Regions from separate parts of the Paenibacillus sp. N119s genome, predicted to be linked through region 2. Evidence: riboswitches for the same ligand, from Rfam matches in the RefSeq annotation. Region 2 holds a riboswitch; each other region holds the start of a gene.

What was found. A riboswitch is a leader RNA that binds a small molecule or an ion and turns the genes downstream of it on or off. The one in region 2 is predicted to bind cyclic di-AMP.
Region 1: linked by a shared signal. The riboswitch ahead of AC5V8P_RS08435 (resuscitation-promoting factor) and the one ahead of AC5V8P_RS04950 (C40 family peptidase) in region 2 are both predicted to bind cyclic di-AMP.
Region 3: linked by a shared signal. The riboswitch ahead of AC5V8P_RS00710 (hypothetical protein) and the one ahead of AC5V8P_RS04950 (C40 family peptidase) in region 2 are both predicted to bind cyclic di-AMP.

The regions. Positions count from the first base shown of each region.
Region 1 is NZ_JCAJRU010000049.1:7,237-14,754, forward strand. Features, by position in the region: gene yabG (sporulation peptidase YabG) at 1-81, opposite strand, end outside; gene rsmA (16S rRNA (adenine(1518)-N(6)/adenine(1519)-N(6))-dimethyltransferase RsmA) at 137-1,021, opposite strand; gene rnmV (ribonuclease M5) at 1,029-1,574, opposite strand; gene AC5V8P_RS08435 (resuscitation-promoting factor) at 1,721-2,872, opposite strand; cyclic di-AMP (ydaO/yuaA leader) riboswitch at 3,144-3,424, opposite strand; gene AC5V8P_RS08440 (TatD family hydrolase) at 3,625-4,395, opposite strand; gene AC5V8P_RS08445 (HD domain-containing protein) at 4,438-5,721, opposite strand; gene AC5V8P_RS08450 (AbrB/MazE/SpoVT family DNA-binding domain-containing protein) at 6,052-6,306, shown strand; gene rsmI (16S rRNA (cytidine(1402)-2'-O)-methyltransferase) at 6,431-7,312, opposite strand; gene AC5V8P_RS08460 (tRNA1(Val) (adenine(37)-N6)-methyltransferase) at 7,309-7,518, opposite strand, start outside.
Region 2 is NZ_JCAJRU010000022.1:2,385-9,902, reverse strand. Features, by position in the region: gene AC5V8P_RS04965 (YwhD family protein) at 1-351, opposite strand, end outside; gene AC5V8P_RS04960 (M1 family metallopeptidase) at 476-2,488, shown strand; gene AC5V8P_RS04955 (hypothetical protein) at 2,500-3,327, shown strand; cyclic di-AMP (ydaO/yuaA leader) riboswitch at 3,604-3,741, shown strand; gene AC5V8P_RS04950 (C40 family peptidase) at 3,748-4,248, shown strand; gene AC5V8P_RS04945 (hypothetical protein) at 4,314-4,472, shown strand; gene AC5V8P_RS04940 (GNAT family N-acetyltransferase) at 4,550-5,041, shown strand; gene AC5V8P_RS04935 (4a-hydroxytetrahydrobiopterin dehydratase) at 5,135-5,434, opposite strand; gene AC5V8P_RS04930 (hypothetical protein) at 5,551-5,844, opposite strand; gene motA (flagellar motor stator protein MotA) at 6,032-6,826, shown strand; gene motB (flagellar motor protein MotB) at 6,819-7,518, shown strand, end outside.
Region 3 is NZ_JCAJRU010000002.1:24,941-32,458, forward strand. Features, by position in the region: gene AC5V8P_RS00655 (DeoR/GlpR family DNA-binding transcription regulator) at 1-189, opposite strand, end outside; tRNA gene AC5V8P_RS00660 (tRNA-Glu) at 437-508, shown strand; tRNA gene AC5V8P_RS00665 (tRNA-Lys) at 595-670, shown strand; tRNA gene AC5V8P_RS00670 (tRNA-Leu) at 686-768, shown strand; gene AC5V8P_RS00675 (MarR family winged helix-turn-helix transcriptional regulator) at 934-1,389, shown strand; gene AC5V8P_RS00680 (helix-turn-helix domain-containing protein) at 1,575-1,949, shown strand; gene AC5V8P_RS00685 (helix-turn-helix domain-containing protein) at 2,039-2,422, shown strand; gene AC5V8P_RS00690 (Rha family transcriptional regulator) at 2,541-2,762, opposite strand; gene AC5V8P_RS00695 (urease accessory protein UreF) at 3,054-3,791, opposite strand; tRNA gene AC5V8P_RS00700 (tRNA-Leu) at 4,054-4,136, shown strand; gene AC5V8P_RS00705 (glutathione peroxidase) at 4,279-4,764, opposite strand; cyclic di-AMP (ydaO/yuaA leader) riboswitch at 5,229-5,400, shown strand; gene AC5V8P_RS00710 (hypothetical protein) at 5,514-5,909, shown strand; gene kdpF (K(+)-transporting ATPase subunit F) at 6,093-6,170, shown strand; gene kdpA (potassium-transporting ATPase subunit KdpA) at 6,312-7,518, shown strand, end outside.

The DNA of each region.
Region 1 (7,518 bases), on a different contig from region 2:
TTTATCCCGCTGGATGTCTTCAACGCGAAACGTGACATCACCGCCGTACGATTTCCGAACGACCAAGTCTCCTAAACTCATCACACTGTATCACCCCTCCTATATCGTATGGGTGAATGCACAGTTTGGTTCCAGTTTAGGATATTCCGGCTTCCAACAGCACGGCGCTGAGACGCGCAAATTCCTCGATACTCAGCGTTTCGCCTCGTCGGGAAGGTTCAATACCAGCTTGTTGCAAAAGCGGCTCCAGCGTGTCTCTGTTCTCTTTGGTGAAGAAGCGGCTTTTTAAATTATTGGAAATCGTTTTACGACGCTGGGCAAACGCGGCATGAACCACTTCAAAGAAATGCTTCTCGTCGACCACTTCTACCGGAGGAACTTCTCGTACACGCAACCGAATAACTGCCGATTCAACGTTCGGCTGAGGAATAAATACGGTATTCGGCACCGTGCAGACTAACTCAGGCTCGCTGTAATATTGCACGGCTATGCTCAAGCTTCCGTAATCCTTTGTACCAGGAGACGCAGCCATACGCTCAGCTACCTCCTTTTGAATCATAACGACGATATTCTCCAGAGGAAGCTTGTCCTCTAGCAACCGCATCAGAATCGGTGTGGTGACGTAATATGGAAGATTAGCCACGACACTCACTTTACTCACGTCTGCAAAATCGGCTGCAAACACCTCACGCAGATCCAGCTTCAACACGTCTCCGTGACGAACCTTTACATGCTCGTAAGGGGCTAGCACCTCTTCAAGAATGGGCAGCAGTCGCTGATCAATCTCGACAGCAGTAACCACCTTAGCAGATTGCGCCAATTTCTCGGTCAAAGCTCCAATCCCTGGACCGATTTCAAGGGCGCCTTTCGTATCATCCAATCCGGCAGCATTTACAATCTTGCTCAGAATATTTTGATCAATCAGGAAGTTTTGTCCCAAGCTTTTTTTGAACGAAAAACCGTGCCTTTGAATAATTTCCTTCGTACGCCGCGGTGTTGCTATATCTTGAATCCCTGTCATACGGATATCACAATCCTTCACTTTCAATTTGTGCCAGCGCACTGGCAAATTCCTCACGGCTGATCTGAAACACAGAGAGCCGTTTATGTAGCTGCTTTCCGTTACAATAGCCAATACCCAGTATATTCCCCAAGGCCATTCGGCGTGCAGCAGCATTTGGGTGAGTGATAAGTCCAGCGTCAATCAAGTCTGCCCATTCAATCAGTGGTTCGGCGTCCTCTACTGTCGTATGTACCCGCGCGAGGGCATGTCTGATGGCTTCTGGCGAGGCATTCTCCACACCAATATCCCCTTTGCGCGTCGCCTCTGCCTCAGGTATAAAAGCCTGCTTGCAGCCCGGGACCTTGGAGGCAATGATTTTACGGATACGTTCCCCTGCATGATCGGGGTCAGTTAAAATAATGACCCCCCGCCGTTCCTGGGCCAATGCAATTTTGCGCAGCGTCATTTTATTAATAGCTGAACCGCCAGTTTCTATCGTATCTGCCTCGACAGCACGGCGAATGGCTACCGTGTCATCCCGGCCTTCTACCACGATCACTTCCTTGATCATCTTCATTTACCTCCACTGCTACACAGCAACATATATTTATCTTTCCCTGCTTTTGAAAACAAAATAAGAAGAGGATATCCTCTTCTTAGCATGGCATAACTATGTTGTTAATACTATCGCATTGCCCTCAACATACACAACCTGTTTTAGTTGATTTCTGGCTTTACAGGTCCGATCACATATACGGTTTTACCGTGCTTGCGACCAAATTGGTTAGCCCGGCTCAAACTCTCATAATACACATCGATTTTGTGGCCTTTAATGGCGCCACCGGTATCCTCCGCACGGCGGAAGCCCACCCCTTCAATATACACCCACCAGCCGATTGGAATTACACTCGGATCGACAGCGATGGTACGTCCTTCCGTAACACGCGTGCCGGAGGCCGTACGTGTACCGATACCTGACTCCTGTGAGGAGTACGCCGTCATGGAGACGTTTTGTAAAACCTTGCTATATTTAAAATTAATACCTGCTTTACGGACAGCATTGCCCGAACTTACCGTTGTCGCCTTAACCGCATCTCTAGGGCCAACGGAAGCAGCCAGAACGACCGGTTTTTTCTTCGTTCCTACTGCGATTACCTTATCCACGCGATTCTGTGTGACTTCCTTGTTGATCAGCTGTTTGGATACCAGCTTTCCATCATGGTATACCTTTTGAACATGCTGAACTACCACACCCGATTTGCCACTTTGAATGACTCGATTATCGCCTTTATAGAGACTTGGATCGGCCGTTTTGATGACTTGATAAGGCACCTGTTTTTTCTGTGCAACCTGCTGTTTCTTCACACGGACGATTTTTATGTCCATGTTAGCCGAAACAGAGGCATCCAATGCAGGATAAACTTTATCGATTGATGATAATTTATAGCCCGATGTGCGAATCGCACCCTCTACTGTATTTTCTGTTGTGTACAGCTTTTTCGTCTCATTGCCTGAGGACACTCTAACCTGATTGGCACGTTTAATAACTACGCGGTCCCCATCCTGTACTGCTCCGTTAAGCGGCATGGATATTGTATCATGCGGCTGAAGTGAAATAGAATGCTCATTGAGCAAATCTTGGAGCTTGGATTCCCGGGTTTCTACCGCAGATGCCTTACCATCGATGACAAAAAAGACTTGTTTTTTAGATTGCGTGTACATCAGAATTGAAATCATAATCGTTAGTGCGATTAGAAAAATAGCAACCAAAACCGCCTGGCGCACATTCTCTTGCTTCCAACGCAATACGTAAGACATGCTGGATGAGCGTGACTCATGGGTGGTCTCCCCTTTTCGGAAAATGCCCATTTCCTCCGTCCTCCTTACATAGCCCGCCGTCTGGAGTAAGACATAGTTGATCGTTGACGTGACTATAACAGATTTTCTACAAGACAAGCCCGTACTGCGACTGTCCTGCACCATGTACCCGTCTTCGCGGCATGCTGTCCTCCCCTGTTTAACCACAGTATGATGACAGATTTTCTTTTATTCACAACAAAAAAAGCCAAAGAAAGAGACTAGAGAGCTCTTTCGTGGCTTCCGACATGTGTGAATATGCGGGAAAACTCATGCACGAGTTGGCTTCTCTCTTGTTACGCTTACGGGGTTAGCTGTCGGGTTCGGACGTAGAGAGTCGCCCTAGCTTAGGTCAACCGCTCATGGCGGTCGCCTTCACATTCACCCCGAAGACCCAGAAAGAAATCGAAATACGGCTTCTCTACCTGTTCAATCCCATCCAGGATTTGAATTTCGGTCGAGCCGGCTGCTGAAGAGACATTCTCTCCTGCACATACGCCGGACGTACTGTAAGCCATATCGGTTCCCCCGTTCCCTGTAAAAGGGACTCAGCGAGACTGGTTCATGAAATGATTTGTTGATGTTTACACTCAACAACAATTCACTGAAAAGATGATATCCTGTTTGCATGCATGTTGTAAAGCAGGTTTCAAGTACATTTTTTAAAAAATTCGGTTAAAAGTTTGTAATATTCCTGAGTTTACTGCAACAAAATCATAATTAGCTCCGTCTAACTCTTTATTTTGATTGTTTTCTTCGCTTTTTCACTTAATGTCAAATCGTTCCAAGGCATTTTGGGTAGTAATGGATACCAATTCCTCCACCGTAATTCCCTTAATTTGGGCGGCTGCCTCTGCCACCAGTCTCACATGTGCTGACTCATTTCGTTTCCCGCGAAACGGATGGGGTGTCAGGTAAGGTGAGTCCGTTTCAATAAGCAGACGGTCCAGCGGAACCTGGGCCAGCACCTCTTTTGGCTGCTTGGCATTTTTGAACGTTATAGGCCCGCCGAATGAAAGGTGGAAACCCATATCCAGCACCATTTTGGCTGTCTCCCAGCTCCCTGAAAAGGAGTGCATAACCCCGCCAATCTCGCTCGCCTTTTCCTCCCGTAAAATCCTCACAATATCTTCATGTGCATCTCGATTATGGATAACAATTGGCATGTTGAGCTCACGTGCCAGGCCAATTTGATTTCGAAGTACCTGCTGCTGCACATCCTTTGGTGATGTATCCCAATAATAATCCAGACCGATCTCTCCGATCGCTACAACCTTTTTATGACTGCATAACGATGCAATCCATTCTAAATCCCCTTCCTGCATTGTAATAGCATCCTGCGGATGCCATCCAACGGCCGCATAAATAAAATCATACGTCTCAGCTAGCTTCATGGTGGATGGAATGGTCTCACGATTAAATCCGATATTAATCATCCGTGTTACTCCTGATTCGACAGCACGTGCTATAACTTCTTCACGATCCTCGTCAAATTGTGGTGCATCCAAGTGAGTATGAGTGTCGAATAAATCCAAGGTTTTCATCTCCTCTTTTTACTTACATTTCTATATATTTGTCTATTGTTTGACAAAATAATTACTTATTTCGGAAGGAAGCCTGTCTTTTACCCCGTTCAGTTTATTCTGGGGAAAATACATATGATATTTCCCTCGGTGAATACCACTTATTGAACGTACGATTTCCGAAACTTCAGATATTTCCCGCACCTCGCCCTGACGTCCGAGCAGCAAAATCTGATTGTCCGTTGAACCGCCCTGTCGAAACACATCATAAGGAAGATCTGTCGGAAAATCAATTTCAAGATCATACTCCGGGTCCAATCCAGCCTTTTCCAAAGCCTCTCGAATATGGTTAACGGTATCTGTATCCATATTTTCAATCTCTACATATTTATACAATCTACGGTCCATAAACCGACTGCTCAAATCACTTAAAATTTCGTCCTTTTCTCGTTTCCATTGGCTAAACACTGTCTGAATCAAAGACTCATCGAGCATCAAATACTGCTCCACGGTAAGCTCTCCTTTGAACAGATCAGGCAGCGGATCAAGCAGAAAACCAAATTCATATCCGTTTTTGAACAATTCCTTTGCTCTCTTGAAAATTTTACGTAACAGGATTTCCGAGCTGCGTGTTACAGGATGGAAATAAATTTGCCAGTACATCTGATAGCGTGACATTAGATAATCTTCGACTGCATGCATCCCCGACTCCTTCACAACAATTCGCCCATTATGCGGACGCAGCAGACGTAAAATACGATCCAAATCAATCGTCCCGTAGTTAACACCTGTCGAATGAGCATCCCGCAACAAATAATCCATACGGTCAGCATCCAGCGGACTTGTTACCAGATTGACTACGATCGGCTTATCATACGTTTTGGCTATAACCGCAGCCACTTGTTGTGGCAGCTTCTTATCGACTTGCCGTAGCACTGCGTTGATCTTCGTGTCGCCCAGTACGATGCGACATGTCCAATCCTCGTGGTTCATATGAAAGGCTTCTTCAATCGAATGAGAAAAGGGCCCATGCCCCACATCGTGCAACAGAGCGGCACACAGAGCGACCAGTCTCTCTTCCTTCGGCCAGTCGGGGAAATCTCCACGTTCAAATTGAGAAATAATACGTCTGGTAATCTCGTATACGCCCAATGAGTGTGAAAACCGGCTGTGCTCGGCTCCATGAAACGTAAGGTAAGATGTGCCTAACTGGCGAATACGCCGTAAACGTTGAAACTCCGGTGTATTGATCAACCGCCATATCACTGTATCCTGAACATGGATGTAATTATGTACCGGGTCCTTAAAAACCTTTTCTTCACTGAGTGGCTGGTGCAAGATATCAACTCCTTTAATATTCGGAATAATGGATTAAAATACAATAAAATCCTAAACGCTCTCTCTTATTCGACATTGTTTGTCGTATTTTGTCGAATTATCACTTTTCGACATTTCCAAATCGACAATAAGGCAAATCATCCGTAAAATAAGGTAAGGTACATGGATAAAGCTCTTTGTTCTAAATACTTTTGCATAATTAGGCTGTTACTACTTTTTTTAGGTTGACTGTTTTGGGAATCGTTGGTATAGTAAATATCAGAAAAGAGAAAATTTTGTCGAATCATGACACTTATATTATTTTAAACGGCGAGAGGAGCCTGATTTATTATGATGAAATCCACTGGTATTGTAAGAAAAGTTGACGAGCTCGGACGTGTAGTTATTCCAATCGAATTGCGCCGTACCCTGGGAATCGGAGAGAAAGACGCTTTGGAAATTTACGTTGATGGTGAGCGCATCATGCTTAAAAAATACGAGCCTGCTTGCATCTTCTGCGGCAATGCTGAGAACGTAATTTACTTCAAAGGGAAAATTGTTTGCCAAGATTGCATTTCTGAAATCCCAACACCTGTGACAAACTGAGAATTTTAGTATATAATAGACTTATCAGAGATTGTTAATTCTAACCTTTTTCATATATACTCCTTGTTGCCTTCCACGGTTTGAACCCAACCGTTGGAAGGCCCTTTTTTGTTTAGACACGTACTCATAAGAGTGCGTTGTACACATCCCTCTTGGAAATTGAACGGTCTGTGGCTGTACGCTTCATGGCATCCTTGCGGGTAAGCCCCTCTGACTCGTAATGCGCGACATGAGATTCCAAAGATAAGTCTTGCCACCATGCCTGACGCTCCTGTTCCTCTTCTGCTTCGTTTTTCCCCTCAACAACCAGACAGTATTCACCAATCGGCGGGTTTTCCTCTAGTTTTGCAAGACACTGCTCCACCGTTCCCCGCACCCATTCCTCATGCAGCTTGGTCAGTTCACGGGCAAGCACCACTTTGCGTGATCCTAATGTTTCTTTTAATACCGTCAACGTCTTAACAATTCGATGAGGCGATTCATAAAAAAGAATCGTGCCATGGGATACCTGAAATGATTGCAACAACTTTTCCAAATCCTTTTTTTCCCTTGGTGGAAAACCAGCGAAGGTAAACCTCTCCGTATCCAGGCCTGAAGCGATTAAAGCTGATAGTGCCGCATTTGCTCCAGGGATAGGAATAACGCTGATGTCTGCTTCAAGTGCCAGCTTGACCAGATCCGAACCGGGATCGGAAATGGCTGGTAGACCAGCATCGCTAACCAGCGCCAAATTTTTTCCTTCTATTATATAACGTATCAGCTCAGGCCCACTGGCAGCCTTATTATGTTCATGGTAACTGAAGAGCATTTCCGGCGTGATGTCGAAATGTGTGAGCAGTTTGCGTGTTTGCCGTGTATCCTCGGCAGCGATAATACTGCATGACTTTAGAGTGTTAATCGCCCTAAAGGTCATATCGTCCAGATTGCCAATGGGTGTGGCAACGAGGTATAACTTTCCCCGTTCCTCCTCACGGTTACTAAAGCTTTTTTGTACAGCTGCCGTCACACGGAATCCCCCTTGCTGACTTCTCCATAGATTTCTCTTATTTCCTGAGTATAGTTCCTATCTTCCTGATATACAATGAGTGGGGGTAACAGACGAACCTCCGGTTTGCCGTCACGCATTGCTTCAACAAGCACCATATTTGCTTCCATATGAACCCGTGGGTGAACAAAACGTATCCGCTTGGGCTCCAAATTATAATTGCGCAT
Region 2 (7,518 bases):
ATCAGCGAGGATTTTCCATCCCCGTTTGGCTTCGTCATCAATCAGCATCTCGCAGGCGGTCGCGCCACCGTACATACGTCCTTCGGGCGTACGATCCACAGCTACCCATACCAGCCATACCTGGCGTCCGTTCGGTACATCTTCTTTATTCGTAGAGAACTTGATTCCACGTTCTACTTTACTTTTGGCATGCATGGCACCGATATCAATTTTCGCCTCGCCTCGGTCAATGATGACCGGGGACATGCTGTTCAGGTCGATTGAGCCTGCGCCGAAGCCCTTATGTTTACTCTTGCCACTGACAATATTCAGTGCAATCTGCTTTTTGCCGTCCGGCTGATTTTCACTCATGTGTCACTAGGCCTCCAATTTCCGTTTTCACACTCATTCTACACTATAAATATTTTAACTAATAATCTCCTGAAAGCAAACATATACATGCTGTAGATGCTTGTCAACGGGAGGTATCCATTGTATGACCCCAGCACGCGCCAAAATCGTTTTATTGTCCACACTAGCCCTCGGACTTCTAGCAGGAACGTTATGGTTTGCATGGCAGCCCCAATCGCAATCCACCCCTCTGTCCGCAGGCAAACCACTATACGACTACGAATCTGAGTCTGCGCTTACGCCAAATATGGGCAAGTCTCTAGGGGCCAACATCCTGCCCGACCTGCCCAAAAACCCTCCACAGCCCGCTACGGAAGTTCTCAGCAGGCGGGTGGTAGAGTACCACATTGATGTATCTCTGGAAAAAGGACGAGTTTTGCAAGGCACTGAGACACTGACCTGGAAGCATCCGGGCAAGAAAACTGTGAATGATCTGTATCTTCATCTATACCCAAATGCCTTCTCTTCCATGGAAACTACCTTTATGAAGGAATCCGGCGGAAAGCTGCGCGGAGACACCATGCCCAAAGACGGCTTTGGCTCCATGACGCTGACTGAACTAAAAACAGAAGACGGTTTATCTCTCATGCACCGTACTCAATATGTACAACCAGACGATGGTAACGCAAGCGACCGTTCACTCATGAAGGTGCGTCTGCCCAAGCCGGTGCGAGGTGGCGAAGAAATCACACTATATATGAAGTTTGAAGTCAAACTGCCTGGCATTTTCGCTCGTATGGGTGCGACAGATGATTTTGTAATGGCTGGACAGTGGTTTCCAAAGCTCAGCGTCTATGAGACCGCGGGACAACGTGGGCGCGCCGAGGAGGGCTGGAACCTCCATCAGTATCATGGCAACTCCGAGTTCTATGCCGATTTTGGAATTTACAGCATACGGATTCGAGTGCCTGAAACATACATCGTAGCAGCGACCGGATTTCCCACCCGTGGTGCGGTACGACAGAACGGCCAGAAAATATATCAATTTTACGCCGATGATGTACACGATTTTGCCTGGTCTGCTTCACCCAACTTTGTAGCTGTAGAAGAACCCTTTTCTTCCACTGAGATTCCTGGTGTCAAAATCAAGCTCTATCTGGACCCATCTCATAAGGAGCTCAAAGGACGTTACATGAGCGCAGCCAAGGCTGCCCTTTCGTACTATAGCAAATGGTACGGGCCTTACCCATATTCCACTCTATCCATCGTCGTTCCACCCAAAACAGGCAGTGGAGCCGGCGGTATGGAATATCCGACACTGATCACGGCCGCAGCTGCGGACCAACTGAACCCCGGCTATAATCTGGAACGGACGCTGGTTCATGAGATTGGGCATCAATATTTTTACGGAATGGTAGCCAACAATGAATTTGAGGAGCCTTGGCTGGATGAAGGCTTTACCTCCTATGCAGAAGAACGGCTCATGGAGCAAGAATATGGGCTTATCCCCAACTTGCCGCTACAATCGGGACAGGTAGCTTCTCCGCAGCCGCTAAACCGCGAGTCCTGGAAGTACGGATCAGCGGCTGAGTATGCACAGAATGCCTACTCACGAGGCAAGTTGGTACTACGAGGCATTGAACGTCAGGTGGGTATGAAGAAAATGGACCGAATTATGCGGACCTACGTCCAGACGTACCGATTCAAGCATCCGACCTCACAGGATTTTCAGCGTGTTGTGGAGAGGGTGACTGGACGCTCATGGAGCCACTATTTTGAACAGTATGTATATGACGGCCAGATGGCGGACTTCTCTGTCGATCGCATTATGAACCGCAAGTTGGAGAGTGGATATGAAGCAGTCGTGACGCTCAGCAAAAAAGGAGCAGATTATCCTAAGATCCCTGTTCAATTTACTTTCAAGGATGGCACAACGATATTCAAGGCATGGGACGGTACGGGCAAAAGTACAACCTTTCGACTCAAAAGCAGCTCCCCCGTGTCCTCTGTAGCCGTCGATCCTCTATACACTATTGCCTTGGAGAACAAGCATATTAATAATAACCTGAAGGCTGAATTGAACGAAAAACAACAAACCCGTTGGAGTATAGGTGTAACCAAGCTGTTGGAGACACTGCTTGGAAGTCTGTCATGGTGAGGTGTCTATAGATGCGGACTGTTATAAAAGAAGGCTGGGCGCTAGTGCGCATACGCTTTTATATCGTTATCATTTTATTTCTATATCGTCTGCTGTGGGGGGTATTTCTCTATCGGCTGGTGCAATCCGCTGTCATCCCGCTGCTGCTTCGTTATCCGGATCAGAGCCAAAACGAGTTGGGAAGGACCTTGTTTTGGATGGAGGGCCAGATCGCCTTGATGGACAGCCGAGAAGTGCACGTATATTTATGGATACTACTAGGGGCAACCGTATTGCGTATATTGATCACACCCTTTATTAGAGCCGGCATCTATCAAAGCCTGTATACCGATGCAACTGAACCGCAAAGCCTGTCCTTCTTCAAAGGGATGAAACGGCATGGTATGTCATCGCTGTTGTATTACATCATCGAGTTGGGTCTGCTGCTGCTCCCCGCCTTTTGGGTGGTACCAAGACTCTATCCTATTGTAGCAGGAACCCTGCAATCTTCCTCTTACCTGCTGCATTTGTTGCCCTATGCCATTGGGTGGATGGCTTACGGGTGGTTCATTCGGCAGTGCATCCTGTATATGCAATTGGGCACAGTCAGTGGTCACACCGTACTATCGTCCCTGCTCGCCTTCTTTCGCCAGCTTCTTCCCGCTGTCGGCGTATCCTTGCTGCTCGGTGCTTGTGTGCTACTGGTCTTCGGTCTATTTGGCACCGTGGCGATGATTTGGACTGGTATGTTGGCGCTGATTCTCCAGCAATCGTATCATTTTGTTACCAGTCTAGTCAGGCTGTGGCATATCAGTTCACAGTACCGACTATGGCATATCGATATCTCCAGCAGGAGTTAACCCCTCTCTTTATGCTATCTTCTGCATTTTCAGCTGTCGAAAAAAACTTTTTCTTCCCCGTCCTCACGACACATAACTGAATACTGTTAACAGAATCTGTTCCTACGATGTTAGGAACAGATTTTTTTTGTAACTTTTTGCGATGAAACATTTGCCAAAGCCTGCTGTCTTTGTTACAATAATCGCAGTGAACTGATAGTAACAACTTTGTAATCTTTATTGTAACCTTTATCTTAAAAACATCGTTGTCGTGAATACTGCTCTCCAAGGTGCACATCTTAAGTTAAGCCTAATTCCTGGCACCTAGGAAGCGGGGGAACCAGTTTGGGTGAATTGATCTCGCAACAGAGTGGTCATAGGGGAACCTTCTACCGAATCCTTAAGCTAACCTCGCAGGCAATTGGAAGGGGTATATTTTTTTTGAAGAAGAAGCTAACGATCGCAGCTATGGGTCTCGCCATTGCCTTTACATCCTTTACTTTCGGTGGCGGCAGTGCATTCGCAGACTCCAAGATGGACCAGGTCATCCAAGATGCCAAAGGAACGAGCTACAGAAGCGGAGGCACTACACTCGAGGGATTCGATTGCTCCGGCTTCACAATGTATGTATTCAACAAACTGGGAATTAAACTGCCGCATCAATCTGGATCACAATTCAAAATGGGATCTTCTGTATCCCGTGATGAAATGAGACCAGGAGACCTAGTGTTCTTCAACACCACAGGAAGAGGCATTTCCCATGTAGGTATCTTCGTAGGTGAAGGGAAATTCGCCCACTCCTCGACTTCACGTGGTGTAGTAGTTAGCTCACTGAACGAAAATTATTACGCTAACCGTTTTGTCGGTGCAAAAAGAATTATGAGCACAGACGCTTACCATTCTGTAGCTTCAGAAATTCCTGATGACGACAACGTAGAATAACCACCGCACAGCAAGCTAACCCTAGCCGCAATTTGATTCTGGCCGGAATCGAATTGCGGTTTTTTATGTCCACTACATCAGTCATGATTATCAATACTGACGAACTGACGCCTCAAAAGGTTTCAGTGTTAGCGAACATCGTCGGTTTTACAGTCACCGCTGGGGGAGCATTGAACGGTAAATTCCTTCTTATTGAATGTATACCCGACTTAGGTACGAAATAAACACGCTTGCCATTCCTCTTTAACTTGTCTACAATCTGTTGTTAATGATTGAAGTACGCAAAAGGAGGAATGGAAAAGTGCCTGCCTCAATATCCAACTACCGGATCGTGCCGATGGACGAGCATCAAGCGGCTGAAATCTGTGAGTGGCGCTATGATCCCCCCTACAATATATATGGCTGGCTTCCATGGGAACAAATGAAGGCACTTGAAGTCGAATTTGGGAGTCCTACGCTTCGCCAAGAGCAATATGTTGCCGTACTGGACGCAGAGAATAAGCTTGCGGGATTTGCTCAATATTTTCCTATGGTTGGTGTGACCCGGCTGGGTCTTGGAATGCGTCCTGAAAGATGCGGACATGGCACAGGCTCCGACTTTGTCCGGGCCATTGCCGAGGAAGCCAGACGACGCCACCCGCAGAATGAGATTGACCTAGAGGTGCTCACGTGGAATCAACGGGCTATTCGAGCCTATAAGGCAGCTGGATTCGAGCTGACCGATACCTATGAGCGCCAGACTCCAGATGGCAGAAAGCCGTTCCATTGTATGGTATATTATCCTGAACATTAGAACCGGGCTTTATAAATAAAAGCGCCTTCGCTATACAACCGCGATGTTGTATAGCGAAGGCGCTTTTAGCATATACGACAGATCATTACAAACTTAATGACCGCTGCGCATTTTTTCAAAAGCTTCATTATATTGTTGGGCTTCTTTAATATCTACAGCCATAATACCGCCATCGTCCCAAGAGGTCAAACGCAGAGTCACGGTCTTGTAATCAATCGTAATAAATGGATGGTGATTAAATGCCTCAGATATAGCGGCAACTTCATCCACGAATGCAATACCTTTCATAAAACTGGAAAAATTGTATTTCCGAACGATCCATCGTCCTTCTTCTAGTTCCCAGCCCTCCAGTTTCTCCAGATGTGCTTCAATCTCTTCTTGTGTAAAAGGCATGTTACGAACTCCTCCCCGTTTATACGGAAGCCTTTCAGCCGCTTCATGCGGCCAAAACTACGATATATTGGTGTACATATTACCACGGCCCCGTTGATAAATCCATCAGACGTCCTTTAGATCAAAGGGACCGACGTCAGCTCCTCATCTCCGATGAGTACATAAATCCGGTGCTGCTCCGGCTCATAAATCACAACGCCGCTACCTACAGTGATTATGGGCTCTGCACCCAGTGCATAAAATAAGTCTTCTGCCAAAGCTTCACTGACCTCCTGACGCCCCGCCGGGTCCAGCCTGTCCCAATCTTCTGCTTCCATTTCAAAAAATTCATAGCTATCTGGGATGCGTCCCACAGCCTCTGTCAAATCGTTCAAAATTTGTTCATACTCGCGCCCATGCTTTACTCCCATGCTATTTCCTCCAGTGGTTCAGCCATTCAATACCCAATCACCTTATTATACCGGAAATTCGCCCTTAACAAAAAAGAGAGTTTTGTCGATAAATACTATAATCCGTCTCATAATGACGCGCTTGGGGCAAGGATGACCCATGCGGCATGAAAGGATTCAAAATCTATTCTCATGGATGAGGTGTATCATGCAAATTTCAACCATTATCGGACTTGTGCTCGGGATTGTGTCACTGGTTGTCGGGATGATCTTAAAAGGCGCTCCGGTCGTCAATCTGGTCAACAACCCCGCTGCTTACATGATTATTTTCGTCGGAACGGCAGCGAGTATATTTATGGCCTTCCCGATGGCAGAAATCAAGCGGATTCCGAAGCTGTTCAAGGTTATTTTCACCGAACAAAAACTGTTAGACCGCAAAGAGCTCATCGGTACGTTTACCGAGTGGGCATCCATTACCCGTCGTGAAGGTCTGCTCGCCTTGGAATCCAAGGTAGAGGAAATCGACGATCCCTTTATGCGTGGCGGCATGCGAATGATTATTGACGGCAATGATCAGGAATTCGTACGGGACGTTCTGATGGAGGATATCAATGCTACGGAGGATCGACATCGCTCTGGTGCACTGATCTTCTCCCAAGCTGGTATGTATGCTCCAACACTCGGGGTACTTGGTGCGGTTGTAGGTCTGATCGCCGCTCTGGCCGACCTTAGTGACATGGAAAAGCTCTCTCATGCCATTGCAGCAGCCTTTATTGCGACGTTGCTCGGTATTTTTACAGGTTATGTCCTGTGGCATCCGATGTCCAACAAGCTGAAACGGTTATCCAAAAAAGAAGTCGAGCTTAAATTAATGATGGTCGAAGGTCTGCTTTCCATTCAATCGGGGATATCTACGATTGCCATCAGTCAGAAACTGACGATCTTCCTGACTCCGACCGAACGGGCTACAATGACCCAGAAGGATGGCGATTCCAGTGAGTAAAAAGAGACATGAACCGCACGAAGAGCATGCTGACGAAAGCTGGCTGTTGCCATATTCCGACTTAATGACCCTTCTGTTGGCTCTTTTTATTGTCTTATTCGGTATGAGCTCGCTCGATGCCAAAAAATTCGAAACTATGGCTCAATCCCTAAGTTCAGCTTTTAGTGGCGGTACGGGCGTGCTGGATCACTCAGCCGCGAATCCGTCATCACAATCGATGGATATGGGCAAAAATAAAGAACAAGTATCACAACCATTAAAATCGAAAGCCACTTCTACCTCTGATCTGCAGAAGCAACTCGCTCAGCGGGAAGAAGAAGATTTAAAGAAGCTTAAAAAACAAATGGATCAATACATTCAAAATAACGGTCTGTCCACTCTGCTGAACACCAAGCTGAACCAATCCCAGCTGATGATCACCATTAGTGATAATGCCCTGTTTTCATCCGGGCAGGCCGAAGTAAAGCCGGAGGCAAGGAAGCTGGCCAAGTCCATTTCCAGCATGCTTCAACAGTTCCCTGGCTATGATGTTATCGTATCCGGCCATACAGACAATGTACCTATTTCCAATAGTCAGTTCCCGTCCAACTTTGATTTGAGTGCCAAACGCTCGCTTAATTTTTTGCGTATTTTGTTGCTGAATCCGCAGCTCAATCCAACCAAGTTTGTATCCATCGGATATGGCGAGTATC
Region 3 (7,518 bases), on a different contig from region 2:
GTGATGCAGTTTAGGAAGAAGAGCGCCGCCGCGGGTGCGAATAATTTTTTGATGCTCCTCAAGCTTTACCAGGTCTCGACGGGCAGTATCCCGTGAAACATTAAAAATTTCACAAATATCATCCACCGAAATGCGCTTGTGAAGCTGTAAGTACTCCAAGATTTTTAACATTCGTTCTTCCTGATACATAGAAAGCTCCTCTAATATATAATAATTTCGGTATCTCGTAAGTGATTATAAGTAAATGTAAGTGATATTGCAATCGATTATGGTGATTTTTTAAGAAATAGAGAATTGAAGATAAGGAAGTGTAAGTGAATATGCATTTTTTTAATTATAAAAAAATAGTTTTTTTTAAATTTATAAAAATAAGTATTGTCATTTACTATTTTATTTGATATACTCTTTCTTGTCGTCAAGTTGGTGTATATCATAAGGCCCGTTGGTCAAGGGGTTAAGACACCTCCCTTTCACGGAGGTAACAGGGGTTCGAATCCCCTACGGGTCATTGTTGTCTTTACAGACTACATGTTGCATGCTTAAGGGAAATTCCTGAGGTCTAGTCTAGTGGCGGACAGCTTGGATGAACAGCATGAGCCATTAGCTCAGTTGGTAGAGCACCTGACTTTTAATCAGGGTGTCGAAGGTTCGAGTCCTTCATGGCTCACCATTTATATTTTGTTATGCGGTCGTGGTGGAATGGCAGACACGCTATCTTGAGGGGGTAGTGAGCGTATGCTCGTGGAGGTTCGAGTCCTCTCGACCGCATCAATGGAATAAACGGAAAAGTCTCTCGCGTTAGAGGCTTTTTTTATTTGTGCATTGATGGAATTAAACAATGATTATGATGAAATAATGATTCCATAGTATAATATGACGCCATAATGTTATAGAATAATAAATATATAAACTTATGAAGTGACGGTGAAAAATATGGACACTCAACTGTTAGGAAATATATCAGAAAATATTTTGGGCTTGTTTCCGATTGTGAAGAAGAAATTTTTCACCTACGGTCCGCTTGATCTTCCTTTGCATTTGTCACCTAATAACTTTCAGGTGTTAATGCTTCTGCGTGAAGTGCGTTCGTCTACGGTATCAGATTTGTCCAAACAACTTAACGTCTCACGTCCCAACATGACTCCTCTGCTGGATAAGCTGGTGGAGCATGGGCTGGCTGACCGCCAATCGTGTGACTCGGATCGTAGAGTTGTGAACGTAGCTATTACAGAAGAAGGCGACGCATTTTGTGAACAGGTATTTCATACTTTCTCCAATAAAATTCAAGAGCGACTGGTGTATCTTCCAGAAGAAGATTTGTTGCACTTGAGTGAAACGTTGAACGAATTGAAGCAGATTCTACTTAAAATCGATAACGCTACTACATGATTAGCATGAGCGAACTGACTTAAAAACCGCCCTTTCTTCGGAAAACGGGCGGTTTTTGTTGCATATTGTGGTATAATGAAAGCCAACATACATAATTCGGTAATTTTAGCACACGTGATCTTTGAATTAGGAACAGGGGACATGATATCGTTATTTGAGAGCCTGCTAGGGAGGAAGGGACTTCTATGCAATCTATTTACCAACGCATTGAGGAGCTCATTAAGGAACGAGGGATGACGAAAAAGGCGTTTTGTCAGCAGTTAGGCATTAGTACTGGAAACTTTGGAGATTGGAAAAGAGGAAAAACGACACCGGGCACGAATAAACTCATTGAAATCGCTTCGTTTTTTGATGCCAGTCTGGATTGGATTATGCTGGGTCGAGACGTGCAGGGTAAGGTGCTAAAGGAGTCGCAAGACCCTTATTTTTTTGAAGCTTCAGGGCAATTGAATTGCCAAGGGGAATCACTAAGTGAGGCGGAAAGAGATTTTATACTTGAGTATATTGAATTTACCCGCTTTCGTAAAGAGAAAAACCAGCACAATTCAACTACGGGTTAGTAATTTGCTGTGGGATTTGATGAGTGTGATCCAATGTACATGATTGGAAGTAATTAGAAAAAAGTTACAGCGTTCGGAGGGGAACCATTGTGGGAGATCAAACTATTTATCAGCGGATTGAAGCTTTAATTAAGGATCGAGGAATGACCAAGAAGGCATTTTGTGAGAAGCTTAAAATCAGTTCAGGAAATCTCGGTGATTGGAGAAGGGGAAAAACAACGCCGGGTACCGCCCATTTGATTCAAATTTCGGACTTTTTTAATGTATCGCTCGATTGGTTGATGAAAGGGATCAAGCCGGGGGAAGGCGTGCTTCAGGAGCAGAAGGCTGCTTATTTTTTTGGGGTGATGGGGCCACTGAATTGCCAGGCAGAAGATCTGGAGACAGAGGAACAGAACTTTATTTTAGAATATGTTGAATTTGCCAAATACCGTAAGCAAAAAAGGGAGAAGGACAAAGTAAAGCCTGAGTAACTTATGGCTGAGTATCTGGGTGAACAACCCGTAAAACGGACTGAGGGGTTCGGTTTACGGGTTTATTTGGTTGCTCGATCATTTGGCGGCATGACTGTTGTTGAAATACTTGTTGAGATTAGTGCGGTGTCGCCTCCTTATAATCGTTATCGTCGATATTCAGAATTGCAGCAACTTGTTTTCTGTACCTCTGTGCTTTGCGGGTGCCATGAATCAGATTGGACAAGCGTGAAGGCGGGATGTTATGTGTCTCACAAAATGTTTTCTGATCCAGTCGAAGTTCGACAAGCCTTTGTTTGATGGCCCACCCGAAGGAGGTGACAGGCATTTTGTTGTTCAAGAGAAATCGCCCCTTACGGATTCTTGCAGAATAATTGGTGTGATATAATAATCATCAGTAAACATGTTAGAATTAACCATCTAAAACTATGATACACTTTTATACGTGTTTATACAATCGTAAATACGTTATTTCGTTAAAAAATACTTAATTAAGTGTATGAAGTGTAAATAATCCGGCTATAGAGTGTTATTGGTGTGAATTCGGATAGATGAATAAATAAATACTCTGCCGCTTGAGGAAAGGACAGAGTATTTTTTATTATGACTGTTAGATTGGTGAGATGAAGCATCAGAGGGATGCTGGAAGGCGTTTAAACAGCTCTGGGGAGGAAAGGGACCTGGATGCATCCAATTGGCTACTTTGGCTCATATAGGGTGGCTGAGTGATGTAGGATTTGGTTCGATGTTTGTGGAGAAGGTGACGCTGAAATGAGCTTGGCTTAGGTTTGTTAGACTTCTTCCAGGTGGTGAGCAGCTCGCTGGTCATGCGAGCAATAAGAGAATTTTTTTCCTCGTAAGGAGGATTGAGCAGTCTGAAGGCATCTTCGACACAGAAGGATACCGCTGTGGCAAAATAGCCGTGAATGGTCTGTTCTATATCAGTGTCGAGGAGGAAGTTAATCCAAGTGTGGACAGTAGCAAGTGTGCCGATTGCCTTGTATTGAATGAGTGTGTCTTCCAGTTGGTCAAATTCTAGCCAAGGATAGAGAGCCTTTGTGAGCTTGAGCAGACGCTGACTGGAAAGTCGCGACTCTTTTATATGCTGCGAGGAAGGATGTTGGGTATACAGCATTTTATCAATAAGGGCGATTCGCCAACCGTCATTCTGCTGGATGGCGACATACAGATTTTTGATGGCCATGCCGTCAAGGGTTGTAATGTGAGGATACCACTCGTCCCGCATGTAATGCTCCAGATCTTGTAGACTGTTCAAGTATCCATTGCGGAAACGTTCCTCCAGTCCGTGAAATCGGGTGAAACCACCAACGGGTAGGGAAGGGTCCAACAATAATGCGTAGTTTAGCAATCGGTTACCTTTATGCAGGATGGTTCGCCTCCTTGAAGTGAATACCTATGTAACATTATTTAACTTAATATTGTTTATAATGAGTTAACTTAAATAATTATGTAATATATATTTACATAATTGAATATTTTATGTCAAATAAAATATTCTTATGTCTCATATATGTTATATAAAGTAACATATAAAATAATTATTATATTTCTGTTTACAAATTGTTGCTGAGAGAGTATAATAAATCTGTTGCCTCAATACATTATGACATGCGGTCGTGGTGGAATGGCAGACACGCTATCTTGAGGGGGTAGTGGGCGTACGCCCGTGGAGGTTCGAGTCCTCTCGACCGCATTATGTGCAATACCTAGTTAAAGAGCATCCTGACACGTTTTATGTGAAGGGATGCTTTTTTTTGTTAACTTTCTTTATACATCCCGCCACAGAAGCGACCCATGACAACGGATCGCTCGTTAACTGTTATGAAGAAAGATTGTCAGTTTTCCTGCAAAAGCTTTTCAATATCTCCTGCAAGCTTATCTGGAGTGGTTTGCGGCGCATAACGCTTAAATACATTACCTTTTCGTGTAATTAAGAATTTAGTAAAATTCCATTTGATCGCTTTAGAGCCCAATACGCCCGGAGCAGTGTGGGTCAGGTAACGAAATAAAGGGTGAGCTTGATCACCATTGACATCTGTTTTGGCGAACATCGGAAAGGTCACACCATAATTGAGTTGGCAAAACTCGGAGATCTCCTCGTTGGAACCCGGCTCTTGTTTGGCAAACTGGTTGCTGGGAAATCCCAAAATTTCGAGCCCCTGTTCATGATACTGGTCGTATAGCTCTTGTAGTGCTTTATATTGGGGGGTTAACCCACATTTGCTGGCAGTGTTCACGATAAGAAGAACTTTCCCTTCATATGTGGATAAAGGAATTTGCGCTCCTTGCAGGGTCTGCGCATTATATTCATATACGCTCATGCTATTCCTCCTCGTTCAATAGTCTACAATTAAATTGTAAACAACTCAAGGGGAGGTTGCAAGCCAGGAAGAGTATACAGGCATTGAACTATTGTAAAATCATCTTTTGTTCAAAACGGTAAATTGCGCTTCAAATGGGGCTAATTGAGGAGTTCTTTCTCATAAAAACGGGTTTAATCGGTAATTATCTGGTACATATAGCGTATTTTCTTTCCTTTTTACAATTAAGGAGCAACCATGCCTTACCCTACGCCAATATTGACATGCCTTTCATTTTCAAAAAGGGGTGAAATATAGAGATTTCGAGAGATGTGAGAAGCATAGATGTGTTGTAAGCGTTATTATTAATCTTTTATGCTCTAAAGGTCGATTTATAGCCTTGCTGTTGAGCTTTACAGTCTTCCTTGCACGGGTGTATGATTCAAGACGTAATTTCAAATTAACAACAATGAAGCAACAACGAATTGTCTAAAGCGCTGAATTTTGCAGTTGCAAAAGCGGGGGAACCAACGAACATGTACGGCTTTGAAAGCCGCGTGTCTCATGGGGTGAATTTTTCGGTCAAGTGCCGTAAATAGGGCGACTCTCACGTCCGAATCCGACAGCTAACCTCGTAAGCGTACAGGGAGAGGCAACAAACCGCCGTGTGCAGCCATGGTTTATTTTATCATGGAATGTATGAAGCCGGAGGAAGCCTTTTTCCTTCGGCTTCTTTTTGTTGTCTTTTTATACCGGGAGAGGAGCTACTGATGGAAGGTCGGTTAATTATTGTCACTGCACCGAATGAAGCGGGCAGAAGTTTTGTGAAATTGCTCATGTTCAAAAAATTGGCGTTTGCAGTTCTCACAAACAGTACCCAGGAGGAACGACAGCTCAAAAAAATGGGTGTGGAGCACATTGTGCGCATCAATACGATGCAAGCGGGAAAATGGAATTTTCCTAGTAAAGAAATTGGGAGTGTGTATTTGTTCGAAAACAGCTTGAATTTGACTTGCCGTTTCCTGCAAATATGTCGGCCACTAACATCAGAACCGATCTATGTTATTACGCACGGCTGTAATCCACAAGGAATTTATCGGGGATTGGGAGCGGACCATGTGATCTACACATTGAACGGAGAGGTGGGTTTCTTGCTGAACGGATAAGCACTTATAACATAGCTGGTTTAAGATTTTATGATGGAATCAAAAGGACAATCTGAGGAGCGATACGGAGGATAGGAACATGATGGATTTATACATGCTGCTCGTAATGGCTGTGAGTTATGGAGTGATATTGCTGTTTATACGCTGGTGTGATGTGCAGACCTCAAAAGGAGGGCGAAAAGGATGATCGTTGTGCTAGGGCTCACGGTTATTGTGTTCGTGTATTTAATCTACGCACTCCTGAATCCTGAAAAGTTCTAGTCAACGATAGGATCGAGCAGGCGGGAACAGCAGATCAAGAATGAAGCATCAAGGGCATATTCGCAAACGTGTGCACTCAATGGATGGTCTGAATTAGGTCTGTTGTTCCAAATGCAGGAGCATTTTAAGGAGGAATAGAGGATGGAGCTACTGCAAATTGGAATTGTGATTGTCATATTGCTGCTCTTGGTTAAGCCAGTGGGGACCTATATGTATCACGTATTTTCAAATGAACCGAATCGGACGGATCGGATTTTTGGTGGAACGGAAAAGCTGATTTATAAGGCTATAGGCTTGAAGAAACAGGAAAGCATGCGTTGGACCACATATGCTTTGAGTTTCATTGCAACCAATGTGGTGCTTGCAGGGATCAGCTACCTGCTATTGCGCTTGCAGGCGATACTCCCGGGCAATCCGGTTGGAAACAGTAATATGGAAGCATCATTGGCCTTTAATACCGTAATCAGCTTTATGACCAATACGAATCTCCAGCATTATAGCGGTGAAAGCGGGCTTACGTATCTGACACAGATGGCGTTCGTCACGATGATGATGTTTACTTCGGCTGCATCCGGATTATCGGTTGCTGCAGCTTTTATGAGAGGTTTGACGCGACGTGGTGAAGGGCTGGGCAATTTTTTTCAGGATTTTATTAAAGCCATCATACGGATTTTCCTGCCGCTTGCCTTTGTGCTTACGCTGGTGCTGGTAGGGCTAAAGGTTCCGCAAACGCTACAACCTACGGCGGATATTACAACTTTAAGTGGCACACAGCAGCAGATTGCTATGGGGCCCATTGCCTCACTGGAATCCATCAAGCATTTGGGCACGAACGGGGGCGGTTATGCTGGAGCTAATTCTGCGCACCCTTTTGAGAATCCAAGTCCTTGGACGAACGTACTGGAGATTCTAGCCATGTGGGTAATGCCGGCTTCGCTGCCGTATACTTTTGGCTTGTTTGCCCGTAATCGCAAGCAGGGCTGGATTATTTTCAGCTCGATGATGGTATTGTTTCTTATTTTTCTATCCATTACATATGTGTCGGAGAAGACAGGTAATCCGTTAATCCAGACACTGGGGGTGGATGCATCTCAGGGAAGCATGGAAGGGAAAGAGGTTCGTTTCGGCATTGGACAATCGGTATTATTCACTACGGTCACAACGGCGGCAACGACAGGTTCGGTCAATAATATGCATGATACACTGACCCCGCTAGGTGGTATGGCTGCTTTGGGAGAAATGATGCTAAACGTCATCTTTGGCGGCAAGGGCGTCGGGCTGATGAATATGCTGATGTATGCGATTCTGGGAGTGTTTATATGTGGACTGATGGTCGGAAGAACCCCGG